Regions from separate parts of the Kitasatospora sp. NPDC057512 genome, predicted to be linked through region 1. Evidence: riboswitches for the same ligand, from Rfam matches in the RefSeq annotation. Region 1 holds a riboswitch; each other region holds the start of a gene.
What was found. Region 1 has a riboswitch for thiamine pyrophosphate ahead of thiO (glycine oxidase ThiO). Riboswitches for the same ligand answer to the same signal wherever they lie in the genome.

Region 1 (3,267 bases):
GCTCGATCGGGTCGGGCAGCAGGGTGCGCTCGTCGGCGATCACCTCCAGCTTGACCCAGTCGGTGCCGAGCGCCTCGCGGGCCAGCCGGGCGGTCAGCACGGCCTCGCCGGCGGTGAAGCAGCCGGCCGTGTTGGGCAGCACCCGGATGCCGTTGCGGGTCAGCACGTCCAGCACGGAGCCCTGGGTGCCGGCGTCGACCCGGCGCATCGCGACGGTGGTCAGCTCGGTGCCGGAGGCGAGCAGCGCGCGCTCCAGGACCTCCAGGCTGGGCGCGCCGCCGGTGCCCATGATCAGCCGGGAGGAGAAGGCCGTCCCGGCGATGGTCAGCAGATCGTCGGCCATGGTTCAGCCTCCCTGGACGGCGGTGAGGATCTCGATCCGGTCGCCGGTGCTCAGCGTCGTCCCGGGCCACGAACCGCGCGGCACCACGGCCTCGTTGAGCGCGGCGGCGACACCGGTGTTGGCGGCGCTGACGGAGGCCACCAGCTCGGCGAGGGTGGTCGTGGCGGGCACCCGGCGGGGCTCGCCGTTGACGGTCAGGGCGATCTCCGCCGGGGCGACCGGGTTCGGGGCGGGCTCGTTCACGGCGTGCCCGTTCGGGGCGTTCTCGGTCAGGGCGATCTCGGTCATGCGGAGGCCTTCGCGACGGGGGATTCGGAGGAGAACCGGGTGGGGGTGAACGGCCTTGCGAGCTCCGGGACTTCACCGGTGACCAGGTACTCGGAGACCAGGTCGGCGGTCACCGGGGTGAGCAGCACGCCGTTGCGGTAGTGGCCGGTGGAGGCGACCAGCCCGGGCAGCGGGGTCGGGCCCAGCAGCGGGGCGTTGTCCGGCGAGCCGGGGCGCAGCCCGGCCGAGGTCTCGCGCAGCGGGAGTTCGGTGATCCCCGGGACCAACTCGTGGGCGTCCCGCAGCAGTTCGTACACCCCGCCGGCGGTGACGGTGGTGTCGTAGCCCTGCTCCTCGGTGGTCGCGCCGACCACCAGCTCGCCGTTCTCCCGGGGGACCAGGTACAGGTGCCGGCCGCGGACCACGGCGCGGACGTTGCGGGAGAGGAACGGCCGGTAGGCCTCCGGCACGTGCAGCCGCAGCACCTGCCCCTTCACCGGGCGGATCGCGGGCAGCACCCCCTCGGGCAGACCGGGCAGCCGGTGGCTGTGCGGGCCGGCGGCGAGCACGACCTGGTCGGCGGTCACGGTCTCGTCGGTGCTCAGCCGGGCCCCGGTCGCGCGGCCGTCCTCGACCAGCAGCTCGACGGCCTCGGCGCGGTGCAGCAGGACGTTCGCGCGCCCGCAGGCGGCGACCAGGGCGGTGAGCAGGCGCCGGGGGTCCACCTGGTGGTCGTCCGCGGCGTGCAGGGCGCCGCGGACGGCGGGGGCCAGCATCGGCTCCAGCCTGCGGGCCTCCCGGCCGGTCAGCCAGGTCGAGTCCAGGCCCAGCCGCTGGTGGAAGGCGTACAGCTCGCGCAGTTCCTCGCGGTCGTCGGAGTCCAGCGCGACGGCGATCGTGCCGCAGCGGCGGTAGCCGGTGTCCAGGCCGCCGCTCGCCTCGGAGAGCTCGGCGGCGAAGGCCGCGTACCGCTCGTTCGAGGCCATCCCGAGGCGCAGCAGCGGCTCCTCGCCGTACTGCAGCTCGGTGACCGGGGCGAGCATCCCGGCCGCGACCCCGGCGGCCCCGCCGCCGTGGGCGGGGTCGACCACGATCACGTTCCGCGCCCCGCGCAGTGCGGTGCGCCAGGCGACGGCCAGGCCGATGACGCCCCCGCCGATCACCAGCACGTCGGCATGGGTGCCTGATGGCAAGCGTGACAAGGCTGCTCTTCTCCCTTCGCCGGTATGACCCGGATCAGGTTCGGACGGTCGCAGGCCGTGTCAGCCCGCCTCTCAGCCCGGTCCGCCGGGCTCCCGTGTGGTGCTCCCACCTTAACGCCGGGGGTCGACCCGGCCGAAGGCCCGTACGCGGGGCGGACGGCGGGCGGGGACGGCCGGTGGGGGCGGCGGGTCGGCCCGGCGGCCCGGCGGCCGTGGGCGGGGCGGACGGCCCGGAAGCCGCCGCGTAGCGCTGGGTACAGTGGCGGGCGTGGCAGAGCTGAGCGGAACGGATCGGGTGGTCGTCGTCGGAGCCGGGCTGGCCGGGGCGCAGTGCGCCCTCAAGCTGCGGCAGGGCGGCCGGCAGGGGCCGATCACGCTGGTCGGCGAGGAGCCGCACGCGCCGTACGACCGGCCGCCGCTCTCCAAGGACGTGCTGCTCGGCAAGGCCGACTCCACCGCCCTGGACATCGACTACGGGCAGCTCGGCATCGAGCTGCTCACCGGCCGCCGCGCCACCGGCCTCACCCCCGGCGTGCTGCACACCGACGGCGGCGACCTCCCGTACGGCTCGCTGGTGATCGCCACCGGCGCCGTCCCGCGCGCGCTGCCCGGCGCCGAGCGGGCGCACCTGCTGCACACCCTGGACGACGCCCTGGCGCTGCGCGCGCTGCTGCGCCCCGGGCTGCGGCTGGTGCTGGTCGGCGCGGGCTGGATCGGCGCCGAGGTGTCCACCGCGGCCCGCGCGGCGGGCTGCGAGGTGACCGTGGTCGAGGCCGGCCCGGCGCCGCTGCCCGGCGCGCTGCCCACAGAGCTCGGCTCGGCGATGGCCGCCTGGTACGCCGAGGCAGGGGTCGAGCTGCGCTGCGGGGTCGGCGTGGCCGCCGTCGAGCCCGGCGCGGTGCTGCTGGCGGACGGCTCGCACCTGCCCGCCGACGAGGTGGTGGTCGGCATCGGGGCCCGCCCCGCGACCGGCTGGCTGGCCGGCTCCGGGGTCGAGCTGGACGCGACCGGCGCCGTCCTGGTGGACGGGCGGCTGCGCACCTCGGTGCCCGGCGTCTTCGCGGCCGGCGACTGCGTCAGCTACCCCTCGGCCCGGGCCGGCGTCCGGCTGGCCGTCCAGCACTGGGACCACGCGCTGCGGTCCGGCGAGGCGGTGGCCGCCGCCGTCCTGGGCGCGGACGCGCCGGCCTACGACCCGGTGCCGTACTTCTGGTCCGAGCAGTTCGGGCGGATGGTCCAGTACGCCGGCCGGCACGCCGAGGGCGACGAGCTGGTCCGGCGCGGCGACCCGCAGGGCGCCGACTGGTCGGTGCTCTGGCTGCGCGACGGCGTGCCGAGCGCGCTGCTGACCGTGGACCGGCCGCGCGACCTGGCCCAGGGGCGGCGGCTGATCGAGCGCGGCACCGCGCTGGACCCGGCCCGGGCGGCCGACCCCGCGGTACCGCTGAAGGCGGC
Region 2 (3,267 bases), on a different contig from region 1:
GGCCCTCGATCATCACCTGGACGTCCCGCTCGCGGGCGATCCGGCCGAGCTCGCCGAGGGTCTTCAGCTCGGCGAACTGCGCCTCGTCGTTGGCGTCCGCGATCGAGCCCGGACGCAGGCCGTCACCGAGCGAGAAGGTGACGTCGTAGGAGGCGAGGATGTCGCAGAGCTCCTCGAAGTTGGTGTAGAGGAAGTTCTCCTGGTGGTGGGCCAGGCACCAGGCCGCCATGATCGAGCCGCCGCGCGAGACGATGCCGGTCTTGCGGCGCGCGGTGAGCGGGACGTAGCGCAGCAGCACGCCGGCGTGGACGGTCATGTAGTCGACGCCCTGCTCGCACTGCTCGACGATGGTGTCCCGGTACACCTCCCAGCTCAGCTCCTCGGCCCGGCCGTCCACCTTCTCCAGGGCCTGGTAGAGCGGCACGGTGCCGATCGGCACCGGGGAGTTGCGCAGGATCCACTCGCGGGTGGTGTGGATGTTGCGGCCGGTGGAGAGGTCCATGACGGTGTCGGCGCCCCAGCGGGTGGCCCAGGTCATCTTCTCCACCTCCTCCTCGATCGAGGAGGTGACGGCCGAGTTGCCGATGTTGGCGTTGATCTTCACCAGGAAGTTGGTGCCGATGATGGCCGGCTCCACCTCCGGGTGGTTCACGTTGACCGGGATGACGGCCCGGCCGCGGGCCACCTCGGCCCGCACGAACTCGGGCGCCAGGCCCTCGCGCAGCGCCACGAACTCCATCTCCGGAGTCACCACGCCCCGCTTGGCGTAGGCGAGTTGGGTGACAGCGGCACCACCGCGGCCGCGCAGCGGACGGCGCGGGCGGCCGGGGAAGACGGCGTCCAGGTTGCGCAGGTTCCCGCCGCGCGGCGAGGTGTGCTTGATCCCGTCGTCCTCGGGGCGCGGCTCGCGGCCGTCGTACTCCTCGACGTCGCCGCGCTGGCGGATCCAGGGGTCCCGCAGCGCCGGCAGGCCGCGCCGCACGTCGGGCTCGTACGACGGGTCGGTGTACGGGCCGGAGGTGTCGTACAGCGGGACGGTCCCGCCGTTGGTGAGCCGCACCTCGCGGTACGGGACGCGCAGGTCGGGGCGCGATCCCTCGCGGTAGGCCTTGTGCCAGGCCGGGGTCGGGTAGCCGGTGCGCTCGCTGCTGGGGGTGCTCCGGACAGACTGCGGCTGTGCTTCGAACGTGGTCATCTGACCTCTACTCCCTACGCCGGCATTACCCGGTCAGGTTCCTGCGGTCGACGCAGCCGTCGGTCCGTCCGTCGACGTCCCGGTCAGCGTCCTCTCAGCCCGGTGCTCCGAGCTCCCGCGTCGCAGGCGGTGTTGCCTGCACACGACGCCCAACACCGTAGCGAGCGGATCGCCGCAGGTCCAGAGCGCCTCACGGGCCGGCGGCCGACCGCGTCCACCGACCCCCGCGGCCGAAAGTGTCCTCCCGCCCCCCATAATGCTCACCAATGCTCCGCAGACGCTCCATCAAAGTGTGTACGGCCCAACCGGGTCGCACTCACCCGGGGTTTCGCGGCTTTGACGACTTTTGGGGGAAATGCATCGTGCGCATGCGTCACGTGGCCGGGCTGAGCGCCGCCGTGGTCTCCGCGGTGGTGGGCCTGCCACTGCCTGCGGCCGCGGCCGAGCCGACCGCCGTCCTGTACGTCCAGGGCGGTCTCTGCAAGGACAGCGGACCGGGCACCCAGGCCCAGCCGCTCTGCACCATCCAGGCCGCCGCCGACCGGGTACTGCCCGGCCAGACCGTGGAGGTCTCGCCGGGCACCTACCCCGAGGACGTGACCGTCCGGCGCTCCGGCGAGCCCGGCAAGCCGATCACCTTCCGCGGCACGGGCCGCATCGGCAAGCTGTCCTCCCTCCCGGGCAGGACGTCGACCTTCCCTGTCATCGCCGGCCCGCTGCGACAGGCGGTGAAGATATCCGGTCAGCACGACGTCGTGTTCTCCGGCTTCGACGTGACCCACTTCGAGCTCGACGGGGTCAGCCGGGTCGAGCTCTCCGGCAACTGGATCGAGCAGCGGGACGACAAGATCGCTCGGCCGGCCGTCGCCGTCACCGGCGCCAGCGACCACGTCCGGATCGAGCGTTCGGTCGTCCGCGCGACCACCGGTGGTGTGAAGGTCGGTGCGGGCATCGCCGGGACGGTGATCGCCGGCAACGACTTCACCTCCTCGCTCGGGGGGTCGGCCGTCTCGGTGACCGACGCACCGGGCACGGTCATCACCCACAACACCACCTACCTGACACCCGAGGTCGCCATCGACCTGGCCGGCTCGTCCGACCACTCGACGATCACCAACAACATCGTGGCCGCGAGCGCCATCCAGGTGGCCGCCGGCTCGACCGACGGAACCACCCTCGACTACAACGCCGTCTGGTCCTACAACCCCGAGCGCTGGCCCAGCTACAAGTGGGCTGACGTCGCCTACCAAATGGCCCCAGAGCTACAGGCCGGGACCGGCCAGGGCCAGCACGACGTGAACTACCACATCCCGTTCGACCTCGATTTCACGCCCCTGTCGGTGCCCATGTCCTCCGCGGGCAACTGGCAGGCCCGCAGCGTGATCGACTCGGCCGGCCCCGAGGCGCCCGGCGTTCCGACCGTCGACCTGTTCGGCCACGACGCGTTCGACCACGAGGACGTCGCCAACACCGGACCGAACGGCGGGTTCCGCGACCGTGGCGCGTACGAGGTCATCGGCACCCTCAGCGCCAACCTCACGGTGACCCCGGAGAACGACGTCGACCCGCTCGCCGTGACGGTCAGGGCCAACCCCGTCAGCCCCTCGCGGATCACCGGCTACTCCTACGACTTCGGCGACGGCCCGGCCAAGCCGTGGGAGAACCGGTCCTCCGAGCGCCATGTGTACGCCAAGCCCGGCACCTACACCGTGCGGCTGACCATCACCGACGAGTTCGGCACCACCCGAACCGAGGAGCGGAACGTCACCGTCGACTACACCCCGGCCGGCTACACCGCGATCGCGCCGACCCGCATCCTGGACTCCCGCCAGCCCGGCAGCCGCTACCCGCGGCTCGGCCCCGGCGAGACCATCGACCTGGACCTGCGCAACCGCGTCTCCGGCTCGGCCGGCACCCTGGTGCCCCCGGGCGCGACGGCCGTCGTACTCAACCTGACCGCCACCGAGGGCACCGCCAACAGCCACCTGGACGTCTACCCGTCCGCCGCCGCCCGGCCGACCACCTCGAACGTGAACTTCGGCCCCGGTCAGGACGTCGCCAACCTGGTGACC
Region 3 (3,267 bases), on a different contig from region 1:
TGACCCGGACGTCGCACTCCAGCGCGTCCGCGCCCTCGTCGAGCGCGCGCCGGTAGGCCGCGAGGGTGTGCTCGGGCAGGGCGTGGGAGGAACCGCGGTGGGCGATCACCTGGACGGGCGGCACGGTGCGCGCCGCCGCCGAGGACAGGTCTGGGCTGGTCACAGGCCCAACGATAGGCGGCGGAGGTGAAGCGCGGACAAAGACGGCCCCAACCTGTGGGGCCGTCTGCGGACCTGCGGGGCCCGCTCGGGCCCCGCTTCCTCCGCTCCCCCGGCTCCGTCAGCCCCGGGCGGCGCGGCGGCCGAGCGGGGTGAGCGCCCAGGTGGCCAGGGCCGGCACCAGGAAGGCGAACAGCGAGGCCGAGGTCCACTCCTGCGGGGTGAAGTGCAGCGCCTCCTGGGCTGAGGTCCAGAAGTCCGTCCACCAGTCCGCCACCTTGGTCGGCGCGATGAACTGGTAGACCGCGAAGCCGAGGGCCCACGGCAGCAGCATCAGCCAGCGGGACGGCGCGTCGGCGGAGAGGTTCCAGCCGCGCCGGCCGGCGCCGAGGAAGTAGTCCACCACGAGCACCGCCAGCAGCGGCACGAACACCGAGCCGATCAGGCCGAGGAAGCCGTAGTAGGTGTCGGTGAACTCGTCGATCTGCAGCGCCAGCACGGTGATCAGCACGCCGATCGCGCCGGAGAGCACCCGGCGGTCCACCTTCGGCAGCAGGTTCTGCACCGACATCGCGGTCGAGTACACGTTGGCGAAGGACTGGTCCGTCTCGCGCAGCACCAGCACCAGCAGGAACAGCCAGCCGGCCCAGACCCCGAGGAAGGAGTCGAAGATCCGGTTCGGGTCGCCGTCCGACTGCAGCAGCGCCATCAGGCCGAGCACGTAGCACCAGACCTGGGCGACGGTGTAGCCGGAGAAGCTGCCCCAGAACGCCGAGCGCGGGGTGCGCGAGTGCCGGGTGTAGTCGGCGGCCAGCGGGACGAAGGAGACCGACACCGCGATCATCGCGTCGGTGGCGCCGAGGAAGCCGTGCCAGTTGCCCGCGCCCGGGTCCGGCACGCCCTGGCGGCCCAGCTGGACGGTGAAGTACACCATCGCCACCGCGACCGCCCCGGCCACGAAGCGGCGCAGCACCGCGATCGAGCCCAGCGGCCAGATGGTCAGCGCGGTGGTCAGCGCGCCCGCGAGCAGGACGAACAGCCAGCGGTAGCCGGTGGTGTGCGCGACGGTCTGCGCGCCCGCCGAGATGGTCAGCAGCTCGAAGACGCCCCAGCCGATGCACTGCACGATGTTCAGCACCGTCGGCAGGTACGACAGCCGGGTGCCGAACAGTCCGCGCAGGTTCGCCATCGCGGGGGCGCCGGTGCGGGCGCCGATCAGCGCGGCCACGGCGAGCATCGCGGTGCCGACCGCCGTACCGATCGTGATCGCGGTCACCGCAGCGGCCAGCGACAGCTCGCTGCCGGGGGCGCCGAGCACGGTGGCGGCGGTGGAGAAGCCGATCAGGCTGACGCCCAGGTTCATCCAGAGCGCGAAGTGGTCCCGGAAGCGCAGCGTGCGCGGCGGTCGGGTGTCCAGGACCAGGGGCGCTTCGACGTGATCGGCGCGTTCCAGGAGGGCGGTCGCGCCGGGCGCGGGGGCGTCCGCGCCGGGGTCGGAGGCGTTCGTACCCGAAGAAGAGGATGGCGAAGCAGGCGGCATGGCCGATACTCCCTACGCCGGCATTACCCGGACAGGTTCCGGCGGTCAGCGCCCCCTCGACCGTCCGTCACTCGTGTGGCGTACGGTCGACATGCGCACTCTCAGCCTGGTGGGTCCAAGCTCCCGCGTGTCAGTTTGGAGCGACAGGCTAACCGGCGCGGGTGCGAACGCCCAAGGCCGAGGGCGGGGCGGTCCGCATCGCGGACGCCCGGTGGGGAGGGGAGCCTCGGCCGTCGGTACGGGTGTCGGTACAGGCGTCGGAGCCGGTGTCGGTACGGGTGTCGGTGCCGACGCGAGTGCCGGTGTCGGTGCCGGCTAAGGATTCTTATGAGTTCTTCAGAGGGGTCCTTACGGCAATCGAATCGACAGTGCGAAAAACTATGGTCCTTGGTTCTGCCAGCTATGGAGGTCGTCCGTGAGCACCGAGCGCGAGGTTGGGCCCACCGGGCCGCAGGGGGAGCAGCCCGCCGGGCCGGGGGCGGCCGAGTCCGCTTCCGCGGGCCCCGCTCAGGGCGGGCACAACCCGACCATGGCGTTCCGGCGGGTGCCCGAGCCGGAGGCGGCCGCCTCCGACGCGGCGCCGTCCGTCGACGCCGTTCCGGCCGAGGAGGTCCCGGCCGGGGGCGGGCACAAGCCCACCGTCGCCTTCACCAAGGTGCCCGCACCGGAGGCACCCGCCGAGCCCGTGGCACCCGCCGCGCCCGCCGTCGAGGAGCCGGCCGTCGACCCGGCCACCGGCTACATCGACGCGCCGCCGCCGGTCCTGCCGCCCGTCCCGTCGGCCCCGGCGGCCCCGGCGGCCGCCGCGCCCGCCGCCCCGGCCCTGCCGCCGGCCGGCAACCCGTACGCCACCCCGACCCACGGCGTCCCCGCCGCCGGCACGCACGAGGGGTACGGCGCCGCTCCGGCCGCCCCCGCCGCGCACGGCCACCACCCCTTCGGGGCCGGCCAGCCGCTCGGCGGCTGGGGCCCCACCCACGACTCCACCTCCGGCGGTGCCGGCTACCCCGGCGGCCCGGCGGGCCCGCTCGGCTACCCGGCGGAGTACCCCGGCGGTCCGGGCGGCCCCGGCGGACCGCGCAAGAAGCGCGGCGGCCTGGTCGCCCTGATCGCGGCCGTCGCGCTGGTCGCCGGTGTGGCCGGCGGCGCGCTCGGCGTGTCCGTCTCCGACCGTTCCGACCGCAGCAGCTCCGCGAACGACCACCGCAGCACCACCGTCCAGGCCAGCGACACCCAGAAGAACGAGCCCGTCCCCGGCTCGATCGCCGCCATCGCGCAGAAGGCGCTGCCCAGCGTCGTCACCATCAAGGCGCAGGGCAACGGCGAGTCGGGCACCGGCACCGGCTTCGTCTTCGACACCGAGGGCCACATCCTCACCAACAACCACGTCGTCGCGCCGACCCTCAGCGGCGGCAAACTGACCGTCAAGTTCGCCGACGGCAGCTCCTACAGCGCCTCGGTGCTGGGCCACGCCGAGGGCTACGACGTCGCCGTGATCAAGATCGACAACCCGCCCAAGAGCAAGCTGGCCCCGCTGCCGCTGGCCGACTCCGACAAGGTCAACGTCG

Region 2: another riboswitch for thiamine pyrophosphate. It lies ahead of thiC (phosphomethylpyrimidine synthase ThiC); the one in region 1 lies ahead of thiO (glycine oxidase ThiO).
Region 3: another riboswitch for thiamine pyrophosphate. It lies ahead of ACFU6K_RS12380 (purine-cytosine permease family protein); the one in region 1 lies ahead of thiO (glycine oxidase ThiO).

The regions. Positions count from the first base shown of each region.
Region 1 covers NZ_JBHVET010000047.1:9,614-12,880, reverse strand. Annotated here, with positions in the region: gene ACFU6K_RS05960 (thiazole synthase) at 1-343, opposite strand, end outside; gene thiS (sulfur carrier protein ThiS) at 347-631, opposite strand; gene thiO (glycine oxidase ThiO) at 628-1,803, opposite strand; TPP riboswitch at 1,807-1,919, opposite strand; gene ACFU6K_RS05945 (NAD(P)/FAD-dependent oxidoreductase) at 2,072-3,267, shown strand, end outside.
Region 2 covers NZ_JBHVET010000670.1:642-3,908, forward strand. Annotated here, with positions in the region: gene thiC (phosphomethylpyrimidine synthase ThiC) at 1-1,195, opposite strand, end outside; TPP riboswitch at 1,190-1,324, opposite strand; gene ACFU6K_RS31575 (PKD domain-containing protein) at 1,564-3,267, shown strand, end outside.
Region 3 covers NZ_JBHVET010000139.1:5,596-8,862, forward strand. Annotated here, with positions in the region: gene ACFU6K_RS12375 (glycerophosphodiester phosphodiesterase) at 1-163, opposite strand, end outside; gene ACFU6K_RS12380 (purine-cytosine permease family protein) at 281-1,699, opposite strand; TPP riboswitch at 1,692-1,836, opposite strand; gene ACFU6K_RS12385 (trypsin-like peptidase domain-containing protein) at 2,115-3,267, shown strand, end outside.